DNA from 2 places in the Paenibacillus sp. PSB04 genome. Region 1 is predicted to be linked to the other one. Evidence: a T-box and tRNA genes for the amino acid it is inferred to sense, from the RefSeq annotation. Region 1 holds a T-box; the other holds one or more tRNA genes.
The links. The T-box of region 1 lies ahead of trpS (tryptophan--tRNA ligase). A T-box ahead of a tRNA ligase gene usually reads a tRNA of that ligase, here a tRNA-Trp.

Region 1 (6,974 bases):
CGTAATTTTCGGAATGCTGAACGGGTGCAGCGATTCCGGGACGTTGATGTCCACCTGGAACACATAATCGTATCGGTTCTGCTGCAGCTTGATATAGGCGGTCGCATGCTCCAGCTCCTCCCCGAGCGTAATCAGCTCCCTCCCGCGGCTCAGGCTGATTTTCATCAGCTTAGACAGGTCCTTGATCATCTCGGCCGACACGTGGTTGCCTTCCATCTTGCTTTTCCAGTAGATGCTCTCCAGCGTGTTGTACAGTAAATGCGGGTTGATCTGCTGGTACAACAGCGACAGCTGCGCTTCCTTTTGCTTTAAGTCCATGTCGTATTTGTAATGAATCAGATCGTTCAGGCGCCGGGCCATTTCGTAAATGGTGGAGATCAGCACGCTGACCTCGTCGTTACGCTTCCGGTGCGGCGTTTCGGGCACGGCATTCCCCGGCTCATAACGCCGGACGAAGGTAACCAGCTTCTGCAGCGGGGTCATCAAGGACCGCCAGAAATATAAAATGATGATCAGACCGGCGGCGAAATACGCGACCGAGATGATCTGGATGACATGCTTCATTTCGTCCTGCTGCTGCAAAAGCGCTTTGACCGGCACTTTGTACACCAGCTTCTGCTGGAGCACATAGTTATAATCCACAACATAGATAAAATCCTTTGTAATGACGTCCTTAACGCCCATGGGCGAATTCCCCGGCTCTACTTCGGGAGGAAGGCTGAGCACGCCCTCGGCATCCGGCTGGGTAGAGGTCAGAATGTGATTGTTCCAATCGGTAAAATACAACTCGCCTTCCGGCAGCGACACGGTCTTCAACGATTCGCCGATCCGCGCGTCGACGTTCGTTACCATCAGCACGCCGATCGTACCGCCCTGATCAATGTTGTTGATTGCGCGGACATAGCCGAGCGTCTTCTGGTCATACTGCCCCTTCGCTGGCGGGGATAAATGATCGGTGAGCCGCAAATAGCCGTTCCCTTTACGGGCTACCGCCTCATCAAACCATTCCGGCTTCTCGGCCTCGTTCGAAAAGAAATAAACCCCGGACTTTTTGGACTCCGGATAATAAGGGGCAAAAAAGTAATGGTTGCCGGGATCGTACACGTACAGCGAATAGTACAGCGGCTCGCGCTCATCGCTCTCCTGCGAGTACGAGCTCAGCATGCGCTCCAGCTTCTCGTAGGTTTTCACCCGCTGCAGCACCGTGTCTTTCCCCGTCGTATCCAGCTGCTGGACCACCGAATTCTGAAACACCGTCGCCGTCACCTTGTTAACGGTTTCAATATCGCGGCTGATCAGTTTGAAATTTTGCTTGTTCAGCTCTATATAAGCATTGGTTACATGGCGTTTTAAAATCTGGCCCGCCCTGTTGTTGCCGTACCCGTTCAGAATAAACACGGGAATGACGAGAACCAGAAACAGCAGGATCATCTGCTGCCTGACGTTCATTCTCGCCAGCGGATTGCGGATCCCCCGCTTCATCAGTCATAACACCTCCGGCTTTCCTTCAATATACCAACAATAAAAATGGGGAAGTATGTGCGTTTCTACGACAATCATTCGCGATTGTAAGATATGCCCCAGTAGACAGGCCCATGGGCGATTAGTCCTAGTGTAATTTATTTTCGACGGCTTGCCAGTAAAATTTTACGGCAGCGTTATTGGCGGGCCGCGGCGGTGGAATAACGACGGGATGACAACGGAATAGCAAAAGGTTAACCACGGTGTCGTGACCGAATAGCACCGGGATTACAATGGGAGTGCAACGGGATGGGAGCGGAACAGCAAAAGGTTAGCAACGGTGTCGTGATCGAAATAGCACCGGGATTGCAACGGAATAACGGCAGATGCCCTCTTTCCTTCCTCGAAAAAATGAGCTACAATAATTCAAATCCATTTTCACGATGATGAAGAAGAGTACGCGCGAATTGCGGCCTCACAGAGAACCGGCGGGTGGTGCAAGCCGGTGGCGGCGCGCGCGGAAGTGGGCTTCGGAGTGCCCCGTCTGAACAGGAACGCTTCCCCAAAGAAGCGGACAGTAGGATGGGCGGCTGGTCCCCACCGTTAACCGGGGCAGGGTATCGAGGAAGGCATACGCAATTTCTTTTCGTTTAGCGCCGAAATCCGTACCTGTTGAGCAGGGCTGCATCCCTAGAGGATGGCGGCCAATCAAGGTGGCACCGCGGGCTAGAGCCCCGTCCTTGGATAGATCTCCGTCTGGAAATTTTTCAGCATGGAGATCCCAAGGGCGGGGCTTTTTTGGCGTTGAAATGCGCATGGGGACTGGAGACTTGTCTTGAGCTTGACCTAAGGAAGGCATGAGCTTAAGACCCAATCCCGAGCGTGGTATCGGCGTCTATCGCCGGTCCTTCTGCCCGATCAACTTAAGCAAAACTGTATGACTGAAGGAGGTGATGGCCATGGATGACGGCTGGTGGTGGCGTCCCGGGAAGACCGGGTTACTAGACATGATCGCAAATGAAGTCCCGTATACAAAACAATTTCAATTCAGGAGGAATAACCATGACAATTTCAACAAACTCACAACCCAAGGACATTGTCCTCACCGGAGACCGGACGACCGGCAAGCTGCATCTGGGCCATTACGTCGGCAGCCTGAAGAACCGGGTGCAGCTTCAGCAGCAGTACGAAACCTATATCATGCTGGCGGATGTGCAGGCGCTGACCACCCATTTTCATACGCCGGAAATGCTGGCCGGAAGCGTGCGGCAGGTGGCGCTGGACTATTTGTCGGTAGGCATTGATCCCGACCAGGCGACGTTGTTCGTGCAGTCGATGATCCCCGAGATCGCCGAGCTGACGGTGTTTTATTCGATGTTCGTGTCAGTCAGCTCGCTGCGCCACAACCCGACGATCAAGAGCGAAGCGGCCGAGCGCGGATACGAGGATCTGTACTACGGTTTCCTCGGATACCCGGTCAGCCAGGCGGCGGACATCACCTTCTGCAAAGCCACCCTGGTTCCCGCCGGCGATGACCAGATCCCCCATATCGAGCAGACGCGCAAAATCGTCCGGCGCTTTAACGAGCTGTACGCCCCCGTCCTGGTGGAACCGCAAATTATCGTGGGTGAGCGGCTGGATGGGCTCGACGGTTCGAGTAAAATGAGCAAAAGCCTCGGCAACGCCATCTCCCTCGATTCCACCACAGACGAGGTCCGCAGCCGGATTCGCAAGGCCCCAACCGATCCGGCGCGCGTGCACAAAACCGATCCCGGTCATCCGGAGGATTGCACGATTTACGGGTATCACCGGATTTTTCGCCCGGAGGACTGCGGCAATATTCATGACATGTGTACCCGGGGCACGCTCGGCTGTGCCGCCTGCAAAGCTAAAATCACCGGTGCGATCGAAGAGGTGCTGGAGCCGATCCGCGAACGCCGCGCCCGGTATGAACAGCGTCCCGGCGACATCGACGACATCCTGATGGCAGGTACCACCAAAGCCCGCGAGGCCGCGCGCCAAACGATGGGCGAAGTGCGGGAGGCTATGGGGATCAACTATTTTGCCCGGAGATAAAATAGCAATAAAAATGGGCTGCCCGGAACCCTCCGGTTAGCCCATAGGAGAATATCCGTCCAAGGTGATACGGCAGAAGCCGTTTCTTGGGCGGTTTTTTTGATTGGTAATAGCGAAGCGGCACACTTTAAAAGCTCTGGACCAAGAAGTCCCGAAATTCGCGCGCAGCTTGGGATAAATAGCGCTCCTTTTGCCATGCGATTTGGTAAGTACGCCGGCAGACCGGTTCCTCGATCCGCAGCACATGAAACGAAAATCCGATCCGGTCTACCAGCGTCTCAGGGATAAAGGCGATGCCTACCCCCGCCCGGATAAAATGGCCAACGGCCGAATGCTCATCCACCTCGCACACAATATCCGGCGCAAACCCGGCCTGCCTGCAAAACTGATCCGTCATTTTCCGAAATGGATTGCTGCTCTGGATGCAAATAAAAGCCTCCCCCGCTGCCTCGCTTAACCGGATGCTGCTGCGGCCCGCAAACCGGTGTGACGAAGGTACCGCCAGCAAAATTTCTTCCGTCAAAAAGGAAATTCCCTCGATGCCCGGCTGCTCGATCGGTGGGAACGTGATGCACAGGTCCAGCTCCCCGCTCAACAGCTTATCCCGCTTCTCCTGCTCTCCCGCCTGGGAAATTTGCAGCCGGATTCCCGGATGCATCCCCAGAAAATCTCCGATCCGGTCGGAGAAGCATTTATGCGTGGTCGTCGCCAGATTCACCCTGCCCTTCTCCGCTCCCGCCAGATCTTCGAGTTCCCTTTTCCCGTCTTCCAGGGCGTTCAGCGCGGTCTCCACCCTGCGCAAATATGCCCGGCCGAAGGCGTTCAGCTGGATCTGCCGCCCCTTCCGGTCAAACAGCGGCACGCCCAGGTCCTCTTCCAGCCGTGAAATCGTCTTGCTGAGGGCAGGCTGGGCAATGCGCAGCTCCTCCGCCGCCCGGGTCATGTGCTCAAGTTCGGCAACTTTGCGAAAATATTGAAGCTGCAGCAGTTCCATCGAAATCCCTCCTTATATACCAAAGGTTATTAATAAATAGCATTATATATATTTTTTATTATTTATGATCGATTATAGAATAAATACAGGCCGAAGGCGAGAGAGGCTGCTCAAACTCACCGCAGGAGGCATGAAATAAAAGCTCTGATATTACTATATTCAATGACCGAAAGGATGATCGATAGCATGACAGAACAACAGACAATGAAAGCGGCGGTGATCCGCGCGTTCGGTCCGCCGGACGTACTGCATACGGCGGATGTGCCGCTCCCCTTACCCGGCCCTGATGAAGTCAGGGTTCGCGTAAAAGCGGCCGGCGTTCAACCGTTCGACCTGGCCGTCCGGGAAAGGGGATGGGTCCCGACTGGTCTAAGCATCCGGTTTCCGCAAATTCTCGGCAATGACTTCGCCGGAACGATCGAGCAGGCTGGAGACCACGTAACGGACTTCGCGGCTGGCGATGACGTGATCGGCTGGGCTCTGCTGGCCAGCTACGCCGAATACGTCGTCGTTCCCGCCAGCCAAATCGTACGTAAGCCGCCGGGCATCCCTTGGACAGAAGCCGGGGCGCTCGCAGCTTCGGGGCAAACCGCCCACACCGCCCTGCAGGAGCTTCGCGTCAGCGAGGGCGATACCGTCCTGATCCATGGCGCCGCCGGCGGGGTCGGCACCATGGCCGTCCAGCTTGCCCGCGCCTTGGGCGCCACGGTTATCGGGACCGCCAGCGAGCGGAACCACGACTACCTGCGCACACTGGGGGCCATCCCCGTCGCCTATGGCCCCGGCCTTGGCGATCGGGTGCGTGCCTTGGCTCCCGGCGGCGTCGATGCGGCCCTCGACGCTGCCGGGAGGGATGCGCTCCGCGTGTCCGTGGACCTCGTCCCGGACAGGGAGCGCATCGGCACGATCGTGGACGGCGAGCTTGCAGCGGAGCTCGGCGTCCGCATGATCCGCAGCCAGCGCTCGGCCGCGCGGCTGGCCGAGCTGGCGGAGCTCTGCGCCGCGGGCAAGCTGAAGGTCCACGTCCGCAGGACCTTCCCGCTGGAAGAGGCCGCCGCGGCGCATCACGAGCTGGCCAGCGGGCATGGCCAAGGCAAGATCGTGCTAGTGATCGGGTAAGGGAGGCTCCTGTTGGAGTCCCCGCCGTTCGCAGCAGACTCGGCCGGCGTTGCCCGGCTGTCCGGCCAATTGGGGTATCCGTCGCATGGGCGTGGGCCAGAGGGTGGTTGGCCGGTGAATCGGTTGGGCGAGGTTAAAGGCCTATGCGCAGATCGGTGTGCATTAGAAGAGAGTAGAAGCGAGTTTTGAGATTACGAGGTGGCAGCAGATGCGATAGCTGATGTGTAGGGGCTCCAGTCGGCTCGCCTTCACAGGTGCCCCCCTTCCCCGATTCCAGCGGGGCTGGCCGGATTCATGCTGGAGAAGCGGCAGCGGCCGCCTTTGTGAGCGAATTTCTTCCTCATCGTCCATTCCCAGAAATTCGCGAGCAACAGCGGCCGGAAGCATGAGCCGGACGCGTAGCGGGCTTACAGGATGGCTTCGGAGCGATGGCATGGATCAGAGATGTGGGCGTCGGAGAAATCCCACCAGAGGTCCGAGCGCCGGAGCCCCGGCCTTCACAGCTTCGAAGTGATGCTCTCCCTGCCATAATTAGGTGCCTTAGCGCAGCAGGCATAGCTACCTCCACTTCCCCGATTTCAGCGGAGCGGCCGGATTCATGCTGGAGAAGCGGCAGCGGCCGCCTTTGTGAGCGAATTTCTTCCTCATCGTCCATTCCCAGAAATTCGCGAGCAACAGCGGTCGGAAGCATGAGCCGGACGCGCAGCGGGCTTGCAAGAAGACTTCGGAGCGACACAACCAGAGGCTAAGCCTCGAAGCGCAATAAACAAGGGCTCCCCCATCACCAGGGAAGCCCTTCTCGTGCTTATTATGGATTGATAAATGCCGTTCTCAGCTTCGCCACGTACTGGACGTCGAAGCCGAGGCCTTGCGCCAGCGCTGCCAGCGGTACGTACGTCTTCGATTCCTTGCCAACCTTGTTCAGGAACGCCGGTGCGCCGACGGCGACCGGTTGGCCGTTCACCTTCACGGAGCTGGCACCGATCGTGATCACGACTGTGTTGCCCGCGTAACTGATCGTCGCGCTGGACGTCTTGCTGTCCCACTTGGAGGTGGCGCTGACCGCGTTCACGATGTCTTGGATGGCCACGAAATTCGCGCCGTTCTTGATGACCGGCTTGTAAGGCGTATTCAGCTCCTTGCCGCCAACGATGATGCCCATCGGCGCGCCCGCCTCGTGAACAACCAGCTTGGTGTAGCCGCCCCAGATCACTTCGGAGAAGACTTTGGCCATCGCCTCATACCCCATCTGGTTCGGGTGGATGTCCCGATCCGCGATGATATGCGTCATCGTGCCCTCGCCGCCGACGAACTCCTTGGCCAC
Region 2 (6,974 bases), 1.7 Mb from region 1:
CTCGTCGCTGCCAAGCTCCGGTACGGAGCGGGCGACGTTCCCTTTTTCCCAGGAGAGCAGCGTTTCCCGCAGCCGTTCCAGCTTCAATTTTACCCGATAGCTCTGATAGAACCCGAAGATAGCTCCCAGACCGATCGGAACCAGGATCAGCGTAGCACCGGCCTGCAGCGTTTTTTGCCAAGAATCAAACGGGGCCAAATAACCATATGTATAAAGTACGTAAAAAATGATCAGGAGCATAACAAAAGAAAGAAGGGCCCCCTCGCCCATGCTCCGGGAGACCATATTAGCCGGTTTTCTGGTTTTCATCAGGGAACCCACCTCCTATGACAGATCAATATCAACATCTCCTACCAGGTAGGAAATATGGAATTTAACTTTGTATTCGCTGGTCTCATAATTAGGGGATTTCCAGTTCAAACGGTTCATCAAGCCGTTATCCCGGTGCCCTCTGAAATCGATCGCGCCGAACAGGACGAACACTTCAAGCTCCACCCCGTAATACTCCGGAATTTTAATGTCCGTATCCCCCATGATGCCTTGAAACATCATCACCGTACGGTGTTCCTCGGGGATCGCAAGCGACAAATCCAGATCGGCTTCGTTGATGACATGCCAGACGCTCTGGCTTCTCATAGCCCAAGGGACCTGGTCCCAATTGTAATGCCCCGAAAAACCCTGCTTCTGCAGGTACCCATCCCGGTTCTGTACCTTCCTTGCCTTTACAAAAAACCATCCCAGGGAGATCAGCGCAATCCCCAGCACGATCAGCAAATGATCAATCAGCAGCAGGATGGCGCCCACCGCCACAAGACGGTAGCCCCTCTTCACTTTTCCGCCGCGAATCGTATAAATTCCCATAAGAATGAATAAGAGGGCGACGATGGTAAAAAAGCCGACCCACCTGCCGAAGAGCATGAGAAGGCCGATCCCGATGAGAATCAGCGCAATGAAGCGATTTCTTTTTTCCATGCCGCACCTCCTTATGATGTCTTGGTTTATCGGAAAAGTAAGACCGGAAAAGCCATAGGGTTGTGACGGGCACACTCCTTATGGCTTCACCGGGATCCAGGAAGATGTGAATGAGGTCTCGCGCCCTTATTCCATTCTTCCTAGCATATCATATTGTCCGCAGAATTGAATACTTATTCTTTATTCGATTTGGAAGGAGCGGCAGCCGGCGGGTTCAGCTTGCTTTTCAGCGCGCTGAGCTGTTCTTCCACCTTCAGCTGCTTCTCCGCATCGACCGGGCTGGTGAAAGCGGATGTATCCGGACGGTAAGGGGCACGCATCACATCGGCTTCAGCTTCCATTTGCATGATCTTTTCTTCCATGCGGTGGAATCCAAGGGACGCGCTGCCGCTTTCGATCGTATGCAGGCTGCTGATTTGAGACATTTGCTTTTTGGCTTTCGCCATTTGCGCACGGGCTACGAGCTCATTGCGCTTGTTGCGCATTTTGTAGAACTCGTCTTTCATGTCATGGAGCTGCTGTACCAGTTCTTTAGCTTGTGCCTCGGATTGAGCGTGCAGTTCTTGGTACTCGGACAGTTTTTGGTCAAAATAAATCTTTTCCTCGAGCAGCTTGCGCGCTACTTCTTCCTGGCCGTTACGAAGTGCCAGTTCAGCTTGTGCCTCACGTTGGCCGGCCATCTTCACGGCTTCTTCCACGCGCTGCTTCATGCGGCGTTCATTGGCCATTTGCTTCGCTACTGTAACTTCCGCGTCATGGATTTCTGCCTCCATATCGCGCAGATACTGGTTCAGCATAATTACCGGATCTTCAACTTTATCCAATACCTCGTTCACCGATGCTTTCGTCATATCCTTAATTCTTTTAAATACTCCCATGTTTTACACTTCTCCCTTCTCGTACTTAGATAATTTTTTTTTCAATTCCTCAAGCTCTTTCTTCATGGCTTTCTTCTCGATATCTTCCATCATGGCGTCCAGGTCGGATGCGGACGAGCTGTATCCGCCCGGTCTGCCTCCGCCGTAAGGCGAACCGTTGTATTTGGCTCTAGGGTCAAAAGATTGGGCACCATAAGCGCCGTTGCCTTGCTGACCGTTGCCGTAGTAGCTGCCGGACCCCATACTATTGCCGTAGTATCCGCCCCCAGCTGCCCCCGGTCCCGGTCCATATGGATTAAAAGGTGTCGTAGGTTCTTTAGGGATGACCAAAGCCGCGATAAAGTAGATGAACAGCGTGGTCCCGCCGGTAAATGGGATACTGATCAAAAACAGGATCCGCAGCAGCGTGGAATCGATGCCAAAGGTATCGGACAGACCGCCGCACAAACCGGTGACCATTTTATCGCGGGTCGATCGGTATAGCTTGCTCATGACGTTACTCCTTTCCGCTGTTGTTCAGCTTTTCCTTCAGGCGGGCCAGCTCCCTTTCCAGCACGCTGGATACCGTTCCGCTGGCTTGCTCGAACAGTTCCTGACCGCCGCGGCGCAGGTCGCGCAGACTGCGTGCTTCAAATTCCCAATCGGAAATGCGGTCTTCCAGACGGTTGAACATCTTGGGAACATCCTGTCCGCCAAAACCTTCCATGCGCTGATTCATCCGCTGCTGAAGTCTGAGGGTTTCCATCCGTGCCGCGTAGTATTGACGTTTGCTGTACACAGTTTGGTACTCCAATTTCAGGTCGTTCAGTTGATTTTCCAGCTCGGTGAGCGACTGGCGGGTTGTATCCAGCAGTCCTCCGTATTGCTCGAGCTTTTCTTCATAGATTATTTTTTCCTGCAGTGCGAGCTTGGCTAGATGATCCTCGCCGGCCTTCAGAGCCAGCAGCGCCTGCTCCTCACGCTTTTCCTTCATGTTGGATGCCTGATCCACTTGCTGCTTCAGCTGTCTCACGTGAGCGGAGTACTGCTGAACGAGCTTCTCGGCTTCCATAATATCGTCACGCGTTGATGCCAAAAACTGATCGATCAACCGTACCGGGTCCTGACTTTGTTCCAAACGTTCATTTAATGTCGCTACGGTGATATCCCGTACCCTGCGAAATACGCTCATCTGTTTTTGCTCCCTCCTTATAAGCTGTGATCGCCTATTCGTTTGATTGTATTTATTGAAGGTAATTCTTTGTTACCGTTACATCCACTTCGACGACTTCTTACCTTTCAGCAGCATAATCCCGAACACTACCAGGGCAATTCCCAGCAGCGGTCCGATGATCCAGGACAGCTTCGCCAGAAGTCCCATGACACCGAATGCGAGGATAATCGTACCGATGACCACCTTACCTCTGCGAATTCCATAATAGCCGAGCACGATCATCAGGATCGGGAAGATCAATCCGATCAGCCTGCCGAATAATGGAGCGAATACTCCCAGGAGCATCAGTGCCCCGATTGCGATCAATACGATCGCCCAACCAGAAGTTTTATTTGTTCTCATGCATTGTCACCGCCTTTCGTTTGTATCAACCTTATGACTCTATTTTAGGTTCAATCCGGGATTTCCAAAACGGACCCCAGACGGTTTTTAATCCTAGACCTAAGTCGGGGGAAGGCTCGGACCTTAGACGAAGCAAGCTTTTTCTGCATGTAACGCGGCAGCCACATCCTCCACTGGCAGCTCCAATTGCCCGTTTATAGGGCATGATCAGCACGCTATGGAACTTCAATGAGCAGTTTACTTATACAATGCTTGGAATAGGAAATCGTTGGAGGCTCTGAGCAAGGGATTTGGCACTTAACTAAAGAAACATTGAGCCTGTTTAGCCCAGGTAAAGCCGGCTGGAATGGTTTATCAACTTTAAACAAGGATGGGGAAAACGTTCAAAGGGAGTAATGGTAGAACGAACGGATTGATCAGAGGATCTTTAAATATCATACAGTCATACAAATAAACGCAATACGAATTATCATGGCCGCCTTTCAGCGGGATATCATCAGGTGGCTGATTGGAAGGAGAAGTGCAAGTGTACTGCAGGATGAGGGATTAACGAACGACGAACGATGGCTCGGTGTACAATGTTAGTCTATACAAGAAAAAGCCTTGGATATTTTCCAAGGCTTTTCTCTATGATGCCGGTGAAGGGACTCGAACCCCCACGGTTTCCCTCACGATTTTGAGTCGCGCGCGTCTGCCAATTCCGCCACACCGGCATATTCAGTTAAAAAAAATGGCGCGCCCTAAGAGATTCGAACTCCTGACCTTTTGATTCGTAGTCAAACGCTCTATCCAGCTGAGCTAAGGGCGCATATGAAGTTAATGGAGGCGCCACCCAGATTCGAACTGGGGATAAAGCTTTTGCAGAGCTGTGCCTTACCACTTGGCTATGGCGCCGAAATCAAATGGAGCGGACGACGGGAATCGAACCCGCGACCCTCGCCTTGGCAAGGCGATGCTCTACCGCTGAGCCACGTCCGCTTAAACTGGCTGGGGATATAGGATTCGAACCTATGCATGACGGAGTCAAAGTCCGTTGCCTTACCGCTTGGCTAATCCCCAACAAGATTGTCATTATAAGTTATGGGGCGATCGATGGGACTTGAACCCACGAATGCCGGAGCCACAATCCGGTGCGTTAACCCCTTCGCCACGACCGCCATAATAAAAGATATGAAGCTGTATTTCGAATGGCAGGGGCAGCAGGAATTGAACCCACACTAACGGTTTTGGAGACCGCTGTTCTACCTTTAAACTATGCCCCTATAATAAAACTGGTGGAGGCTGATGGATTCGAACCACCGAACTCGTACGAGAACAGATTTACAGTCTGCTGCGTTTGGCCACTTCGCTAAGCCTCCATATGGTGCCGGCGAGAGGACTTGAACCCCCAACCTACTGATTACAAGTCAGTTGCTCTACCAATTGAGCTACACCGGCTTTTATGCTTATTATTAAATTCATGGTGGCTCGGGACGGAATCGAACCGCCGACACGAGGATTTTCAGTCCTCTGCTCTACCGACTGAGCTACCGAGCCTAATTTTGTTTCTATCAAGAGTATTATTGCAACAAACTAAACTCTCAAGAAAATAAATGGCGGAACCGACGGGATTCGAACCCGCGATCTCCTGCGTGACAGGCAGGCATGTTAGGCCTCTACACCACGGTTCCACGGCCAATTATGTATCTCCATAAATAAGGAGATAAATTGCGGGGGCAGGATTTGAACCTGCGACCTTCGGGTTATGAGCCCGACGAGCTACCGGACTGCTCCACCCCGCGTCATTAAAAAATATTTATTTTCTTTAAAGTATACATGGTGGAGGCTGAGGGGATCGAACCCCCGACCCTCTGCTTGTAAGGCAGATGCTCTCCCAGCTGAGCTAAGCCTCCATAAGAAACACTTTTAATATCTTAGCAGATAAACCACTAAAAAGGCAAGCATTTTTTCTTTTGGATTCTCATCCCTGAAGCTAATAATTAAAGTGGTGACCCGTATGGGATACTCTCACTTCGTTCGAGACTGCGATGCATATGCTATCGAAGTAACGCTCCGACGAACCCTTTTTGGATTCTCATCCCTGATGCAAGCAATAAAAGTGGTGACCCGTATGGGATTCGAACCCATGTTACCTCCGTGAAAGGGAGGTGTCTTAACCCCTTGACCAACGGGCCAAACTATAATGGCGGAGAGAGAGGGATTCGAACCCTCGAGACGCTTTTGGCGCCTACACGATTTCCAATCGTGCTCCTTCGGCCAACTCGGACACCTCTCCATAATGGCTCCCCGAACAGGACTCGAACCTGTGACAACTCGATTAACAGTCGAGTGCTCTACCAACTGAGCTATCAGGGAACAATATTTAATTCAAGTGTTTGATCACTTGAAAACTAGATACGAAACGAATCTGTGTTTTATATTTTGGATAAGCCCTCGACCGATTAGTATTGGTCAGCTCCATGCATTGCTGCACTTCCACCTCCAACCTATCTACCTCGTCGTCTACAAGGGGTCTTACATACTGGGAAATCTCATCTTGAGGGGGGCTTCACGCTTAGATGCTTTCAGCGCTTATCCCGTCCGTACGTAGCTACCCAGCCATGCTCCTGGCGGAACAACTGGTGCACCAGCGGTACGTCCATCCCGGTCCTCTCGTACTAAGGACAGCTCCTCTCAAATTTCCTACGCCCACGACAGATAGGGACCGAACTGTCTCACGACGTTCTGAACCCAGCTCGCGTACCGCTTTAATGGGCGAACAGCCCAACCCTTGGGACCTACTTCAGCCCCAGGATGCGATGAGCCGACATCGAGGTGCCAAACCTCCCCGTCGATGTGGACTCTTGGGGGAGATAAGCCTGTTATCCCCAGGGTAGCTTTTATCCGTTGAGCGATGGCCCTTCCATGCGGTACCACCGGATCACTAAGCCCGACTTTCGTCCCTGCTCGACTTGTAGGTCTCGCAGTCAAGCTCCCTTCTGCCTTTGCACTCTTCGAATGATTTCCAACCATTCTGAGGGAACCTTGGGGCGCCTCCGTTACTCTTTAGGAGGCGACCGCCCCAGTCAAACTGCCCACCTGACACTGTCCCCATACCGGATTACGGTACCAGGTTAGAACCTAGATACGATCAGGGTGGTATCCCAACGGCGCCTCCACCCAAGCTGGCGCTCAGGTTTCAAAGGCTCCCACCTATCCTGTACAGATCGTACCCAAATCCAATATCAAGCTGCAGTAAAGCTCCATGGGGTCTTTCCGTCTTGTCGCGGGTAACCTGCATCTTCACAGGTATTAAAATTTCACCGGATCTCTCGTTGAGACAGCGCCCAAGTCGTTACGCCATTCGTGCGGGTCAGAATTTACCTGACAAGGAATTTCGCTACCTTAGGACCGTTATAGTTACGGCCGCCGTTTACTGGGGCTTCGGTTCACAGCTTCGGGATTACTCCCTAACCGCTCCCCTTAACCTTCCAGCACCGGGCAGGCGTCAGCCCGTATACTTCGCCTTGCGGCTTCGCACAGACCTGTGTTTTTGCTAAACAGTCGCTTGGGCCTTTTCACTGCGGCCC

Region 2: it has a tRNA-Trp gene. The T-box ahead of trpS (tryptophan--tRNA ligase) is inferred to sense a tRNA for this amino acid. The anticodon was not compared.

Annotation. Positions count from the first base shown of each region.
Region 1 covers NZ_CP081301.1:2,260,419-2,267,392, reverse strand. Annotated here, with positions in the region: gene K2F33_RS10645 (sensor histidine kinase) at 1-1,482, opposite strand, end outside; T-box leader at 1,896-2,206, shown strand; gene trpS (tryptophan--tRNA ligase) at 2,524-3,537, shown strand; gene K2F33_RS10635 (LysR family transcriptional regulator) at 3,665-4,531, opposite strand; gene K2F33_RS10630 (NADP-dependent oxidoreductase) at 4,736-5,650, shown strand; gene K2F33_RS10625 (SGNH/GDSL hydrolase family protein) at 6,459-6,974, opposite strand, start outside.
Region 2 covers NZ_CP081301.1:545,521-552,494, forward strand. Annotated here, with positions in the region: gene K2F33_RS02850 (sensor histidine kinase) at 1-309, opposite strand, end outside; gene liaF (cell wall-active antibiotics response protein LiaF) at 325-972, opposite strand; gene K2F33_RS02860 (PspA/IM30 family protein) at 1,146-1,850, opposite strand; gene K2F33_RS02865 (PspC domain-containing protein) at 1,854-2,342, opposite strand; gene K2F33_RS02870 (PspA/IM30 family protein) at 2,347-3,021, opposite strand; gene K2F33_RS02875 (LiaF transmembrane domain-containing protein) at 3,100-3,405, opposite strand; tRNA gene K2F33_RS02880 (tRNA-Leu) at 4,039-4,118, opposite strand; tRNA gene K2F33_RS02885 (tRNA-Arg) at 4,137-4,213, opposite strand; tRNA gene K2F33_RS02890 (tRNA-Cys) at 4,226-4,299, opposite strand; tRNA gene K2F33_RS02895 (tRNA-Gly) at 4,309-4,383, opposite strand; tRNA gene K2F33_RS02900 (tRNA-Gln) at 4,390-4,464, opposite strand; tRNA gene K2F33_RS02905 (tRNA-His) at 4,487-4,562, opposite strand; tRNA gene K2F33_RS02910 (tRNA-Trp) at 4,594-4,667, opposite strand; tRNA gene K2F33_RS02915 (tRNA-Tyr) at 4,678-4,763, opposite strand; tRNA gene K2F33_RS02920 (tRNA-Thr) at 4,767-4,842, opposite strand; tRNA gene K2F33_RS02925 (tRNA-Phe) at 4,866-4,941, opposite strand; tRNA gene K2F33_RS02930 (tRNA-Asp) at 4,999-5,075, opposite strand; tRNA gene K2F33_RS02935 (tRNA-Met) at 5,113-5,186, opposite strand; tRNA gene K2F33_RS02940 (tRNA-Val) at 5,222-5,297, opposite strand; tRNA gene K2F33_RS02945 (tRNA-Glu) at 5,505-5,579, opposite strand; tRNA gene K2F33_RS02950 (tRNA-Ser) at 5,589-5,680, opposite strand; tRNA gene K2F33_RS02955 (tRNA-Asn) at 5,685-5,760, opposite strand; rRNA gene K2F33_RS02960 (23S ribosomal RNA) at 5,827-6,974, opposite strand, start outside.